DNA from 3 places in the Vreelandella sp. 162(4c) genome. Region 3 is predicted to be linked to each of the others. Evidence: predicted binding sites of a transcription regulator. Region 3 holds the regulator's gene; each other region holds the start of a gene.
What was found. Region 3 encodes LexA, which represses DNA repair genes until DNA is damaged. Its sites were predicted from a motif close to TACTGTNTANNTANACAGTA; they were not measured.

Region 1: the regulator LexA is predicted to act here: its motif matches at 2,395-2,414, upstream of recA (recombinase RecA).
Region 2: the regulator LexA is predicted to act here: its motif matches at 3,488-3,507, upstream of recN (DNA repair protein RecN).

What each region holds. Positions count from the first base shown of each region.
Region 1 covers NZ_CM176981.1:1,747,168-1,752,277, reverse strand. Annotated here, with positions in the region: gene mutS (DNA mismatch repair protein MutS) at 1-1,681, opposite strand, end outside; gene AC4EYZ_RS07890 (CinA family protein) at 1,765-2,304, shown strand; gene recA (recombinase RecA) at 2,434-3,507, shown strand; gene AC4EYZ_RS07880 (regulatory protein RecX) at 3,532-3,996, shown strand; gene alaS (alanine--tRNA ligase) at 4,211-5,110, shown strand, end outside.
Region 2 covers NZ_CM176981.1:2,156,538-2,161,647, forward strand. Annotated here, with positions in the region: gene dnaJ (molecular chaperone DnaJ) at 1-445, opposite strand, end outside; gene dnaK (molecular chaperone DnaK) at 610-2,544, opposite strand; gene grpE (nucleotide exchange factor GrpE) at 2,703-3,344, opposite strand; gene recN (DNA repair protein RecN) at 3,555-5,110, shown strand, end outside.
Region 3 covers NZ_CM176981.1:5,098,622-5,103,731, reverse strand. Annotated here, with positions in the region: gene AC4EYZ_RS23585 (hypoxanthine-guanine phosphoribosyltransferase) at 1-143, opposite strand, end outside; gene nagZ (beta-N-acetylhexosaminidase) at 230-1,267, opposite strand; gene AC4EYZ_RS23575 (L,D-transpeptidase) at 1,331-1,867, opposite strand; gene AC4EYZ_RS23570 (TetR/AcrR family transcriptional regulator) at 1,845-2,537, opposite strand; gene lexA (transcriptional repressor LexA) at 2,805-3,485, shown strand; gene AC4EYZ_RS23560 (energy-coupling factor ABC transporter permease) at 3,494-4,165, opposite strand; gene purU (formyltetrahydrofolate deformylase) at 4,205-5,059, opposite strand.

The sequences.
Region 1 (5,110 bases), 2.1 Mb from region 3:
CGGCAAAGGCGCACAGTACGTCCAGTTCCGCCAAGGCTTGCGAGGTGCTCTGCAGCGCGTGAAGGCTTGCGTTGAGATCGCCAAGCAGGCGATCGTAGAGCCATTTTTCACGCGTCAACGCGCGAGATTTAGCGGAGAGTGCCTTATCTTCAAACTCTTTGAGCTCGGGGATAATGAACCGCTCGGCATTTTTAAGTGTCTGGCGGCGAATATAGTCGGCGGGCGCCTGCTGGGCTTGTGAACGCGGTAGTTCGATAAAGTAGCCGTGCACCCGGTTGTAGCCCACTTTGAGATTGGCTAGCCCCGTGCGCTCGCGCTCGCGAAGCTCGAGCTGAATAAGATAGTCGCCCGCGTTTTCGGCCATGCCACGGTGCTCATCCAGCTCTGAATCAAAGCCATCGGCAATCACCCCACCATCGCGGATCACCACCGGCGGATTTTCTACCAGCGCCCGGCTGAGCATATCGGCCATTTCTGGGTAGGGGCGAATATGCGAGCGCAGGTTATCCAGCGCACTGCCGCTCTCAACCTCGCTAAGCTGTTGCTCCAGTTCCGGAAGCGTTACCAGTGCATCCCGCAGCCGTGCCAAATCGCGCGGGCGGGCGCTATACAGCGCCACCCGGGCCAGAATGCGCTCCACGTCGCCCACCGCGCTCAACGTCTCGCGCAGCGGCATATAGGCGGCATCCAGGCTTAGCAGCGCCACACCCGCATGACGGGCCTGGACAATCTCGCGTTGACGCAGTGGCCGATTAAGCCAGCGTTTGAGTAGCCGTGAACCCATGGCGGTGGTACAGGTATCCAGCACGCTGGCCAGGGTGTTGTCGCTGCTGCCGCCCAGGTTGATATCAATTTCCAGATTACGGCGGCTGGCAGCGTCGATCACCACCGCGTCGTCGCGGTTCTCAACGCTGATGGCGGTCACGTGGGGCAGGCGCGAGCGCTGAGTGTCCCGGGCATAATCGATCAATACCCCGGCAGCAATTAGCGCAGAGGTTAAGTGCGCACAGCCAAAGCCACGTAAATCCTGCACTTCGAACTGGTCGCAGAGGCTACGGGTAGCGCTTTCCAAATCAAACAGCCACTCGCCCTGGCGGCGCAGGCTGCGTTTCTGCGACCAGGCCTCGGGTAGCGTTAAGCTTTCGGGTACCAGCAGCTCGGCCGGGGAGAGACGCGTCAGCTCGGCGAGCATTTCGGCTTCGCTGTCTACTTCCAGTACGTTGAAGCGACCACTGGAGAGCTCCAGCCAGGCAAGGCCCCAGCTCTCTTTTCCGGGAGAAACGGACACCAGGACGTTGTCGCGGCGGGCATCGAGCAGCGCTTCATCGTGGAGTGTGCCAGGGGTGACGATACGCACCACTTGGCGCTCAACGGGCCCTTTGCTGGTCGCGGGGTCGCCAATTTGCTCACAAATAGCGACCGACTCGCCGCCAGCGACGAGGCGGGCCAGATAGCCCTCAGCGCTGTGATAGGGGACGCCCGCCATCGGGATAGGCTTGCCGCCTGACTGCCCACGCTGGGTAAGGGTAATATCCAGCAGTGCGGCGGCGCGCTTGGCGTCGTCGAAAAACAGTTCGTAAAAATCCCCCATGCGGTAGAACAGCAGTACCTTGGGGTGCTCGCGTTTGATCTTTAAATACTGGGTGATCATTGGCGTGTTGGCGGGAATAGCCTGTGACATGGGCGTCCTGATTGAGCAATTTCTTTGAGAAAGCTAAACGCAGTATTCTACGCTGAACAGACGACTCACTTGAAGGAGCGACCATAGTGCCCAGCGAAACTAGCCTGAAAAATCTTGATTTAACCCTGTTAGCTCAGCGGCTGGGGCGGCTGTGTAAGCAGTTGAATGTGGAAGTGACCGCCGCTGAGTCATGTACGGGGGGCGGCATTGCCAGCGCCATTACCGAGGTGGCGGGTAGCTCTGCTTACTTTACGACGGGCTATGTGACCTATGCGAATGCTGCTAAAACGCGCTTATTGGGGGTGCCTGAGACCACGCTGGCCGAGCACGGTGCTGTCAGCAAGGAGGTCGTCAAAGCCATGGTGCTGGGCGCCTGTAATGAAAGTGGCGCGGGCTTAGCTGTTGCCGTTAGCGGTGTTGCAGGCCCAGAGGGGGGGAGCGCTGAAAAGCCGGTGGGTACGGTTTGGTTGGCCTGGGGAGATGCTGCTGCCCAGGAAGCTGAATGCTTTCACTTTCCAGGTGACCGTCAGTCGGTGCGAGAGCAGGCCGTGCGTCAGGCCTTGGTTGGGCTGGTGGCGCGCCTGAATGAGCGCGAGAAGGCGAGCAAGACGAACCAGCCGTAAGAAAAAGGCGCATATGCAAAAAGGCTGTTGATAAAATAGATGAGAGAAAGCGCGATCAAGGATTTGTTTACGGCGCAATCTTTGGCATACTACTGGCTAATTATACAGCTTGTTATGAGGAATCTCTGAATGGCTCAGGATGACAACCGCACTAAAGCGCTAAACGCTGCACTCACCCAAATCGACCGTCAGTTCGGCAAGGGCACCGTCATGCGTCTAGGCGACGCACCGCGTGTCGTCATGCCGTCGGTTTCCACCGGTTCATTGGGTCTGGATATCGCCCTCGGCATCGGCGGGCTGCCGTTTGGCCGTGTGTGCGAAATCTTTGGCCCGGAATCGTCGGGTAAAACGACCCTGACCCTTTCGGTGATTGCTCAGGCGCAAAAACAGGGCAAAGTGTGTGCCTTCGTGGATGCCGAGCATGCGCTTGACCCCAGCTACGCAGAAAAGCTAGGCGTCAACCTGGATGATCTACTGATTTCCCAGCCGGACACCGGTGAGCAGGCGCTGGAAATTACCGACATGCTGGTACGCTCTGGCGGTGTTGACGTGATTGTTATCGACTCGGTCGCTGCGTTGACCCCGCGCGCTGAAATCGAAGGCGAAATGGGTGATTCCCACGTTGGCCTACAGGCGCGTTTGATGTCTCAGGCACTGCGTAAAATCACCGGTAATATCAAAAACGCCAATTGCTTGGTGATCTTCATCAACCAGATCCGCATGAAGATCGGCGTCATGTTTGGTAGCCCCGAAACCACCACTGGTGGTAACGCGCTGAAGTTCTATGCCAGCGTGCGTCTGGATATTCGTCGTACCGGCTCGGTGAAAGTGGGTGATGAAGTCACCGGTAACGAAACCCGCGTGAAAGTAGTCAAAAACAAGGTAGCACCGCCATTCCGTCAGGCTGAATTCCAGATTCTTTACGGCAAGGGTATCTACCACGCCGGTGAGGTCATCGACCTGGGCGTGCAGTGCAACCTAGTCGACAAAGCCGGTGCCTGGTACAGCTATAAAGGTAAGAAAATCGGTCAAGGTAAAGCCAATTCAGCGCTGTATCTGGAAGAGCACCCGGAAATTATGCTCGAAATCGAAACGCAGATTCGTGAGCAGCTCTTGGCCAAGCCCGATCCTAAAAAGGAGAAGGAAGATGCGCCTGCCGAAGCAGCGGCAGAATTGGATGCGGGTGATGACGATCTGCTTTAAGACGACTCTCGCTAAGATAAGCTGATGGCATTCACCTCCCAGCGTGATGCTACGCCCCGTGATATCGCCATTGGCTTACTGGCTCGGCGCGAATACTCCCGCGCCGAGCTTGCTCAGCGTCTGAAGAAAAAGTCTTTCGACGATGCCGCTATTGATGAGTGCCTGGACGCCTTGGTTGAACAAGGGCTGCAGTCTGACGCGCGCTTTGCGGCCAGTTTCGTGCGCTCGCGCATACTGCGTGGCCAAGGCGTGATTCGTATTAAAGGCGAGTTGCGCCAGCGCGGCATAGACCAGGAAACCCTTGCCACCGCTTTTGAAGAAGTGGAGGGGGGCGAGCAGGTCGACTGGTTTGAGCTAGCCCGGGAAACCCTGGCGCGGCGTTTTGATAGCCCCGGTGAGACCCCCAAAGAGCGCGCTAGGCGTGAACGTTTTCTCGCCAGTCGCGGCTTCGATTTTGAACAAATTCGCTATGCGCTCTCCTGTCTGTAATACGTTTTCCCCAGCCTATACAATACCCCCTCTTACATTTCTAGTAGCGCTCTAATACGCTTGTTCATCCAGTTGTTTACGTGGCTGTTTGCCTTTCTGCCACTAAGTGCGGCTTTAGTCGTTTGACAACTGCGCTATAATGGCTGCTTTGCGACCCCTGAGGGTAGCGGCAACAGCGCCCTGGGACATCACGCTTTCTTGTTACGGATACCCTATGAAAAGCGCAGAGATTAGACAGGCCTTTCTCACCTTCTTCGAAGAGCAGGGGCATACGATTGTACCCACCAGCTCATTAGTGCCGGGCAACGACCCGACGCTGCTGTTTACCAATGCCGGCATGGTGCCGTTTAAAGATGTGTTTCTAGGCCGCGATCCGCGCCCTTACGTGCGCGCCACCTCTGCGCAGCGCTGCGTTCGCGCGGGCGGTAAGCATAATGATTTAGACAACGTCGGCTATACCGCACGCCACCACACCTTCTTTGAGATGCTGGGTAACTTCAGCTTTGGCGACTACTTCAAGCGCGACGCCATTCGCTTTGCCTGGGTGTTTTTAACCGAAACGCTGGGACTCCCCAAAGACAAGCTGTGGGTAACGGTACACATCAGCGATGACGAAGCTGAGCGCATCTGGAAAGATGAGATTGGCATCGACCCTGAGCGCTTCTCCAAGCTGGATGAAGATAACTTCTGGCAGATGGGCGACACCGGCCCCTGCGGCCCCAGTTCGGAAATCTTCTTTGATCACGGCCCAGAGGTTTGGGGGGGGCCGCCGGGCAGCCCGGAAGAGGATGGCGATCGCTATATCGAAATCTGGAACCTGGTGTTCATGCAGTTTGATCGCGATGCCCAGGGCACGCTCAACCCGCTGCCCAAGCCCTCCATCGATACCGGTATGGGGCTGGAGCGTGTCGCCGCTGTCATGCAGGGCGTCCACTCCAACTATGAGATCGACCTGTTCCAGAACCTGCTGCAAGCCGCTGCGAAAGCGACCGGGCACCCTGATACCGCTACGCCTTCGTTGCGCGTAATTGCCGACCATATCCGTTCCTGTGCCTTCCTGATTGCTGATGGCGTGCTGCCTTCCAACGAAGGGCGCGGCTATGTCCTGCGTCGG
Region 2 (5,110 bases), 2.5 Mb from region 3:
CACACTCGATATGCCGCGGCACACGAATATCCACCGTGGTGCCTGAAACGGCGTTTTCCAGATCAAGCTCTAGGTTATAGCGCAGGTCGGAACCGCGTGCCGGAGCATTGGGGCCACGGCGGCGACCGCCACCTCCGCCAAAAATATCGCCAAACACATCGCCGAAAATGTCGCTGAAATCACCAGCGCCAGCACCGCCGAAACCGCCGCCACCTTGGCCATCAACGCCCGCATGGCCGAACTGGTCATAGGCAGCGCGTTTTTCGCCGTCGCTAAGCACTTCATACGCTTCGGACACTTCGCGGAATTTTTCCGCGGAGGTGGTATCGTCCGGGTTTCGATCAGGGTGGAATTTTTGCGCCAGACGGCGATAGGCCTTCTTGATCTCTTTCTGATCGGCCCCTTTTTCGACACCCAGGACTTCGTAATAATCGCGTTTGGACATAGGCCCTACGCCTCCTGGTTAGCTACGCACTCAACTGCACATTTAGCTATGTATTCAACTGTATATTTAACTACGTGATACTTAACTACGTGCGTCTTGGCCGCGGAAACAGCAACGCGGGAGTAAGCTCCCGCGTCACCGCTTTCCTTGGCAGAAAGAGGATGTTACTGCTTTTTCTGATCGTCGTTGACTTCTTCGTACTCGGCGTCAACCACGTCTTCTTCCGGCTTGGTGCCCGCGTTCTCGGCACCTTCACCGCCCTCTTGCTGCGCCGCTTCGGCCTGCTCGGCGTACATCTTCTGGGCTAGCTGGCCAGAGGCTTCGGTCAGTGCATCCAGTTTCTTCTGAATGTTATCGACGTCGTCACCTTTAACCGCTTCTTCCAGCTCGCTGATGGCCGTTTCAATCGCCTGCTTCTCGTCGTCAGTCGCTTTGTCGCCAGCTTCTTCCAACGTTTTGCGCGTAGCGTGAATCATACCGTCAGCTTGGTTACGCAGCTGCACCAGCTCTTCGAACTTTTTGTCCTCTTCGGCGTGAGCTTCGGCATCACGTACCATTTGCTCGACCTCTTCCTCGGACAGACCGCTAGACGCCTTGATGACAATCGACTGCTCTTTGCCAGTGGCCTTGTCTTTTGCCGATACGTTCAGAATGCCGTTGGCATCCAAGTCGAAGGCGACTTCGATCTGCGGCACGCCGCGTGGTGCAGGCGGAATGTCAGCAAGATCAAAACGACCCAGCGACTTATTCTGCGACACTTGCTTGCGCTCACCCTGCACGGCGTGAATGGTCACCGCCGTTTGGTTGTCATCCGCCGTAGAGAAGGTTTGTGTCTTCTTGGTCGGGATGGTGGTGTTCTTTTCGATCAGCGGCGTCATCACGCCACCCAGGGTTTCGATACCCAGGGTAAGCGGGGTAACGTCGAGCAGCAGAACGTCTTTAACGTCGCCACCCAGTACGCCGCCCTGAATCGCGGCACCAACAGCAACCGCTTCGTCCGGGTTAACGTCTTTACGTGCTTCTTTGCCGAAGAAGTCAGCGGCTTTCTTCTGCACCATCGGCATACGTGTCTGGCCACCGACCAGGATCACTTCGTCGATTTCAGAGGCAGACAGGCCTGCATCTTTCAGGGCCATTTTGCACGGCTCGAGCGAGCGCTGAACCAGCTCTTCGACCAGCGACTCCAGCTTGGCACGAGTCACCTTAACGTTAAGGTGTTTCGGGCCAGTGTTGTCGGCGGTGATGTAAGGCAGGTTCACATCGGTCTGCTGAGCGCTAGACAGCTCAATTTTGGCTTTTTCGGCAGCTTCTTTCAGACGCTGCATGGCCAGGTTATCGCCAGACAGATCAATGCCGCTGTCAGACTTGAACTGGTCTACCAGGTAGTTGATCAGCGCCAAGTCAAAGTCTTCGCCGCCCAGGAAGGTGTCACCGTTGGTGGCCAACACTTCAAACTGGGTTTCGCCGTCGACATCGGCAATTTCGATGATCGAGATATCGAAGGTGCCGCCACCCAGGTCGTAGACCGCGATGGTTTTGTCGCCGCGGGATTTGTCCATACCGTAGGCCAGTGCGGCAGCGGTCGGCTCGTTAATAATGCGCTTAACGTCCAGACCGGCAATGCGGCCGGCGTCTTTGGTCGCCTGACGCTGGCTGTCGTTGAAATAGGCCGGTACGGTAATGACCGCTTCGGTGACTGCTTCGCCCAAGTAGTCTTCGGCAGTCTTCTTCATTTTCTTCAGCACTTCCGCGCTTACCTGCGGCGGTGCCATTTTTTTGCCTTTTACTTCAACCCAAGCGTCACCGTTATCAGCTTCGCTGATTTTGTACGGCACCATCTTAATGTCTTTCTGGACGACGTCGTCTTTAAAGCGACGGCCAATGAGACGCTTGATGGCGTACAGGGTGTTTTCTGGGTTAGTAACGGCCTGACGTTTAGCCGCCTGACCTACCAGCGTTTCACCATCATCGGTGTAGGCGATAATAGAAGGCGTCGTACGACCGCCTTCGGCGTTTTCGATAACTTTAGCGCTGTCACCATCGAGCACGGCCACACAAGAGTTAGTGGTGCCCAGGTCGATACCAATTATACGTCCCATAGCAATACCTCGAATTCGGTTGTTACAAAACTGAAAATTTAGTTTTTAAAGCTTGTCTGCGGGTTTCCCCGCGGGGTTGCCCTTTATTTGGGGGCCGCCGCTGACATTTCAAGGGCTTTTTTTCACACACTTTTTTCAAACTCTGTGCCGCCAGTGGCTTAATCGGCTTTTTTACTCACTACAACCATCGCTGGGCGCACCAAGCGTCCATTGAGTAAATAGCCTTTCTGCATAACGTCCATCACGGTGTTCGGTTCGAGATCCGGGTTAGGCACCATGGTCATGGCTTCGTGCACTTGCGGGTCGAAGGGTTCACCATGGGGTTCAATGCTTTCAACGCCGAACTTGTTGAGTACATCCAGCTGCATTTTCAAGGTCATGGAAACACCTTCACGATGAACTTCCGATGCACCCTCTTCCATGGTCTCAAGCGCTTTTTCCAGGCTATCTACCACTGGCAGCAGCTCTTTAACGAACTTCTCCAGGGCAAACTTGCGGGCTTTTTCCGCTTCCTGCTCCGCACGACGGCGCACGTTTTGCGCTTCAGCGGCGGCGCGAAGGGCTTGATCCTTGGCTTCGGCCAAGCTCTGCTCTAACTCACCTACTTGGGCTGCCAGCATTTCCGCTTCCGGGTTGTCGACGCTGTCCTCTAGCGCCTCTTCGTCATTGATCAATCCTTCCAGTTCGCCCTCCATCAAGCGCTCTTCAGCAACCTTCTCAGCTGCTTGCTCGGCGCCATCGGCGTCTTGCTCGTGGCGGGCCAGCTCATCGTCCATTGGTGTTTGCGGTTCTTTCGCCATGTTGTGCTCCTAAAAAGTAGAGCGCGGCCACGCGGGCGGCGCGCAAAGAAGTAAGCTTTAAGTCACTAGCTTTGACTGATCATGCACGCTATATGGGGGCCATAAATTCCATCTCAAGAGGTGCATTGAAGTGAGTTATTAACTACTGTATAAATCAACAACTATTGGATAAGTATCCAGCTTCTATGCTGTACCGCCTCAGGAGGCGCCATGCTTACTCAGCTAGCTATTCAAGATTTCGCCATTGTCGATCACTTAGAACTCGACTTGACCGGCGGTATGACCGCGATTACCGGGGAAACCGGCGCGGGCAAATCGATCCTGTTAGGCGCCCTTGGGCTCTGCCTGGGCGAGCGTGCCGACGCCGGAAGCGTGCGTCACGGCCGCGAGCGTACGGACCTCTCCGCACGCTTCGACATTCAACACCTGCCCGCCGCCATCGAGTGGCTAACGGCGCGGGAGCTCCCCGCTGAGGAATGCTTGCTGCGCCGTGTGGTCACCGCCAACGGCCGTTCCAAAGCCTGGATTAACGGCCAACCCGCAACTATCTCGGATCTAAAATCCCTCGGCGAGCAGCTGATTCAAATTCATGGACAGCATGCTCACCATGCGCTGATGCGCGAAGAGACCCACCTTGCCCTGCTGGACGATTACGCAGGCCTAAACGATGCCACCACTCAATTAGCTGAAACGTTCCGCGAGTGGCGCAGTGCGCGTCGGCAGCTGAAGAAGCTAAGCGAAGAAGGCAGTGAAGTTGAGGCCAAACGGCAGTTGCTGCGTTACCAAGTAGAAGAGCTGGATCAGCTCGGTTTAGCGGAAGGTGAATTAGCCACGTTAGAGGAAGAGCAGCACACCCTGGCTCACGCGGAAGAGACCCTGCGCGAAACCCAGTTTGCCGCCGACTGCTGCGCCAGTGACGAGGGCGGCGCGCTCTCCTTACTCAACCAAGCGTTTACCCACTTAAGCGCCCTGCCAGGTAGCGACAAAGGCACCCTGGCGAACACGCTTGCCATGCTGAGCGATGCGCGCATTCAAGTGGAAGAGGCCTCCAGCGAGCTTAACCGCCTCGCCAGCACCACCGAATTAGACCCTGAGCGGCTCGCCTGGGTTGAAGAACGAATGACCGACGTACACCGGATTGCCCGCAAGCACCACGTTGCTCCTGATGAGCTATGCGCCCTGCATGCTGACCTACAGCGGGAAGTCGCGCAGTTAGAAGAGGGTGGCAATGACTTGGAGGCACTCAGTGCGCGGGTCGTCGAGCTACGCGAAGACTATCGCCAAGAGGCGAAAAAACTCAGCGAGAGCCGTCAAAAAGCCGCACTTCGCTTGGGTAAAGAGGTGCAGCAGCAACTGGGCTTTTTGGCCATGGGCAAAGCCCGTTTTGAAGTGGAGGTCACCGCTAAAGACGCGCCCTCCCCTGAAGGTCTCGATCGCGTGCAGTTTTTGATTAGCGCCAACCCCGGCCAACCCGCTCGCCCATTGACCAAAGTCGCCTCCGGCGGTGAGTTGTCGCGGATTAGCCTGGCGATTCAAGTGGTCGCGGCGACGCACTCAACCGTGCCCAGCCTGGTGTTTGACGAAGTGGATGTGGGTATCTCGGGGGCCACCGCAGAGATCGTTGGCCAACTGCTGCGCAAACTGGGCGAAAACGGCCAGGTCATGACCGTGACCCACCTACCCCAGGTGGCAGCACAGGCGCACCAGCACCTGCATATCGAGAAACAGGCGAAGCGCGATACAACGCTGACCCAGATGGCGCTACT
Region 3 (5,110 bases):
TCGCCTAAATCCCGAGTAATCTCTTCCGCCATACGATCCAGCGCCCGCTCTACCTCTTGCTGAGAAATTAGGCAGTCGGCGTTATCCATCAGCTCACGCATCGAGTCCAGCGACTCTAATGCTTCTTTATCCAACTTTGACATCTACCAACTCCACGGCGGGTTAAAACTTCATTTATTTAAGTAAGAGATTTATTCAGCGCTGGGCTTACTCTGCTTCCGCACTGGGCTTACTCGGCTTCTGCGCTGAACTGGGGCTTATCCGCTAGCGCTTCCAGCTTAGCGTGAGTACGACGCCAACGGCCCAATGCACTCAGCGCATCTAGGTCTGGGCGCGCACGGCTATAGCGCAACTTAGCGGGGCGCTTAGAATTGATTCCGTGGCATGCCTCCATCACTTCAAGCGCGGAGGCTCGGTCATTACATACCAGCAGCATATCGCAGCCTGCTGCCAGCGCTGCCTGGGCACGCGCTTTGGGGTCTCCCGCCTCGTGGGCGCCGGCCATACTCAGGTCATCTGAAAAAATGCAGCCTTTGAAGCCTAGCGATTCCCGCAGCATGCCCAACCAGTTGGGTGAAAAGCCTGCTGGGCGCGTATCAAAAGCACTATAAATAACGTGTGCAGGCATAATCCCATCTAACTGTGAAGCTAACTGGGTAAAGGGCACAAGATCGTGCTGTTTCATCACTTCTAGCGGGCGATCGTCTATCGGCAATGCAACGTGTGAGTCCGCCGCGACACCACCGTGGCCGGGAAAGTGCTTACCCACAGCGGCCATACCGGCATCGTGAAGCCCCTGAATAAATGCATTGCCCAGCTGGGCTACGTGCTGTGGGTCACTGCTGAAACTACGATCACCAATAACGCTGGATAGACCGCTCTCCACATCAAGTACCGGGGCGAAGCTCAGATCCAGACCGCAGGCAGCCATCTCCATCCCTAACAACCAGCCGGCATCTTTAGCTAACGCCAGCCCCTCTCCCTGGGCAGCGCGGTAACACTCGCCGATACGCGCCATGGCAGGCAGGCGTGTTAACCCCTCTTTTATGCGCTGAACGCGACCGCCTTCTTGATCCACGGCAAGCAGTAAATCAGCACGCACACGGCGAATATCGCTGCAGAGCTTGCGAACCTGATAGCCATGTTCAACGTTGCGGGCAAACAAAATTACGCCCCCTACCGTCGGTTCTAGCAGCAAGCGTTTTTCTGCAGCCGTCAATTTTGGGCCTTCAAGGTCAAGCATGACCGGGCCTAACGGTTGAGTCATCGTGATAGGTCCATGAAAAGGGGCGATGATTCTAGACGATCGTCTAGCGGTGTCAAAATCTGATCAGTCAAAGGACTGGCGTCCACCGTGCAACCAAACAGGGGTGCCCGGCAACGCTAACGAAAAGATATAGAGCAAATCACTATTGCGTAAACGAATACAGCCGTGGGACGCAGCAACGCCCATGGGCTCGTCAGGCGGCGTCCCGTGCAGGTAAATATAGCGCCGTTGCGAGTCCACCTGACCACCGCGGTTCACGCCCTTTTCCAAGCCACACAGCCACAGTATGCGGGTCAGAATCCAGTCACGCTCTGGATGCTCTTCGGCGAGTTCGGGCGAAAATGTCTCGCCCGTCCAGCGGCGACCTCGAAACACCGCATTTTCGGGCATATCACCGCCAATGGCCGCGCGCACATAGTGCCACCCGCGAGGGGTTTTACCACTGCCGTTGCGCTCCCCGCTTCCGGCAGCACCGGATGAAATAGAACACTCATGGAGCACTTTTGGCCCTCGCCAACAGCGCAGCAACTGTTCGGTAGTATCGATCTCCAGCCAGATATGTTCCGTTGGAGGTAGCTCAGCTAGCGTAGGAGTTCGCATGTTTTCCTTCTTCTGGCTTGGCACCGTCAAGGGCTATGGGTAACGGCGCATTCATAGCAGCCACCACTACCGGGAGCAATCGCCTGACCAAATCACGCACAGAGACCTGCTCGTGGTAATCCTTCTCCGCGATATCGCGTAGCGCATCGAGGCCAGACAGGGTAAAGATTACCGTGCCGAGCACAAAGTGTAGCCGCCAAAAACGCTCGGCGTCAGGCAGATCCGGCGTTGCTTTGCGCACAAGCTCGGTGAAGCGTGTAAACACATCGCCATACTCTTCCTGGATATAACGTCTTAGATGTCCCTGTGCTTGACTGTAGGCAAGACCCAGCAGGCGCATAAACACTTTCAAACTATTGCGCTCGGCGGGCACCGCGAGAACGGTAGTTGCCATGGTCTCGAGCAGTGTTTCCAGCGGGATAACGCGCCCGGCGTGTTGGCCCTCGAGCTCATCTAGCGCAGTATGAAAGCGCTGACTAAACGGATCCAGGTAGCGGGCAAAAACGGCCTGAATCAAGGCTTTTTTGGAACCAAAATGGTAATTAACAGCGGCTAAGTTAACCCGCGCTTTGCTAGTGATGTTGCGCAGCGAAGTTTCAGCAAAACCCCGCTCTGCAAACAGCACCTCGGCGGTGTCGAGTATACGGGTCACCGTATCAGATTGAGCCATGTCGCTCTCCAGGGAAACAGGTGTTTAAAACATAGCAAAATACTATGCCATAACGTAGGCGGGCTCAACGCTTGATTTATTGACAAAATGTGACGTATTAAATAAGCAGAAACTTAGTTTCAAACGATTAGAAAAATTGCATAGACATCGGCAATAGGCACTGACAAGCCATATACTGGACAGAGGAACATACTGTATACTTAAACACTTATTGATTAAGTCGACATTTAACTTGTTACTGTCTATTCACTATTTATGGAGTCTGGTATGTCGCGTCCGCTAACCGCTCGCCAACAGCACGTGTTTGATTTTATCGTTAAGACCATGGGCGAATTTGGCTACCCTCCTACCCGCGCCGAGATTGCCAAAGCACTTGGCTTCCGCTCACCCAATGCGGCTGAAGAGCACCTGCGCGCGCTGGAACGCAAAGGTGTTATTCGCATTATCCGCAACACCTCTCGCGGCATCCGCCTGCCCAACCAGGAACCTCAAGAAGTCCTGGATAGCGCAGTCACCGCCTTACCCACAACCAACGTGGAAGCCCCACCCACTGGCCTGCCTGTGATCGGGGAAGTAGCTGCCGGCAGCCCCATTTTGGCCGCCGAACATATTGATCGCTACTGCCCGCTACCGGCCGAGTACTTCACTCCCAAAGCTGACTATCTGCTGCGCGTACGCGGCCTTTCCATGAAGGATATTGGCATTTTGGAAGGTGATTTACTGGCGGTTCATCGCACCGACCGGGTTCGCGATGGCCAGATCGTGGTTGCCCGCCTGGACGATGAAGTAACGGTTAAACGCTTCAAACGCCAGGGGCACCAAGTGACGCTGTTTGCAGAGAACCCTGATTTTGCGCCCATTGAAATCGACCTGCGCTCTCAAGCGCTCGATATTGAAGGCGTTGGAGTCGGCGTAATTCGTGGTGGCAACGGCCAGGCACTCGGCTAATAAATCCGCTACTGCAGGTCGATATAGCGGTGGTCATTGAAGGTGGCCACCCAGTTTGGGTGATAGACCAGCAGGATGCTCAGCAGCATGCCAGTAATAAATGCCTCTGAAGGCATTAGCAGTGGTAAAAAACGCGCATACTCCTGGGCGAGATAGATCGCCTCAGGGTCTGTACCCGCGACGATAATCAGCACTACCGCCGCCAAGCCTCCTCCCAGCGTTGCCAGCGCCGCGCCAAAAAAGCCGCAGGCAAACAGAAAGACCATCAAGTTATCCGGCAGGCGGCGATCTACCAGCCGCCATACCGTGCCAATAACGGCCGCCGGGACGATCCCAGTAACCAGTACATTTGCCCCCAGCAACATCCACTCATTACGGCCAATCACCACCATGGCAATGTTGATCAGCACGTTGCTAATCAGCGCTAATGGCGCTTTAAAAACGAGTGTCATCAATACTGTAAAAACAAGGTGTAGCGTTAGCCAATCAACAGCCTGGGCACGAAGCTGCCACATCAGCATCACCGCCAGCGTAGCACCCAGCCAGCGGTGCTGAAGCGCTGAATCCGCTATCAACACCTGCCAGGGCCGCCCCCAAAGCGCCCATGCGATCACTGCTAACGAGAGTAGCCAGGTGAGCAGCAGCGCCCAGGGCGCTAATACACCTTGCGCAAATGACATGGCGGCCTCTCAGGTTGATGGGCGGGCATTATAGAGTACTTAGCTAAATACCACTGTCTTGTTGCCATGCACCAACACACGATCCTCTAAGTGCCAACGCAAACCTCGAGCGAGCACGGCTTTCTCCACATCACGACCAAAGCGGACTAGATCAGTAGGCGTATGACAGTGGCTAACGCGATGGATATCCTGTTCGATGATGGGGCCTGCGTCGAGTTCCTCGGTCACATAGTGGCAGGTAGCGCCAATCAGCTTAACCCCCCGCTGGTAGGCCTGGTGGTAGGGCTTAGCCCCGGCAAAAGAGGGCAAAAAGCTGTGGTGAATATTGATCACTCGCCCCGCATAGCGCGCGCACAGCTCAGGGGGCAGTATTTGCATATAGCGCGCCAGCACCACGCAGTCGGCGCGGGCACTGTCGATTTCGGCCTGAACCTTGGCAAACGATGCTTGCTTATTGTCGGGGTCGACCGGTACATGGTGATAAGGAATACCGTACCACTCCGTCAGCGAACGCATATCATCATGGTTGGAGATAACCCCGACAATGTCGCAATCCAGTTCCCCCGCCTGCCAGCGGTAAAGTAGATCTACCAAGCAATGTGACTCCCGCGACACCATCAGCACTACGCGCCTACGCTGCTGGGTATCCACCAGCGACCACTGCATATTGAATTCGCTGGCTATCGGTTCAAATGCCGCGCTCAGCGCTTCCGCCGACATACCTACCGAATCCGCCAGAATTTCGTAGCGCATAAAAAAGCAGCCGGTTTCTAAATCGGAGTGCTGGCTAGCTTCGGTAATGGAGCCACCCTGCTGGGCAATAAAGCTCGATACCCGTGCAACAATACCCACCCGGTCAGGACAGGAAACTACTAAACGATAATAATGAGACATGTGAGCTACTCTTGACCTATTGCTAAGTTAATTATGACAAACCAGCGGCTT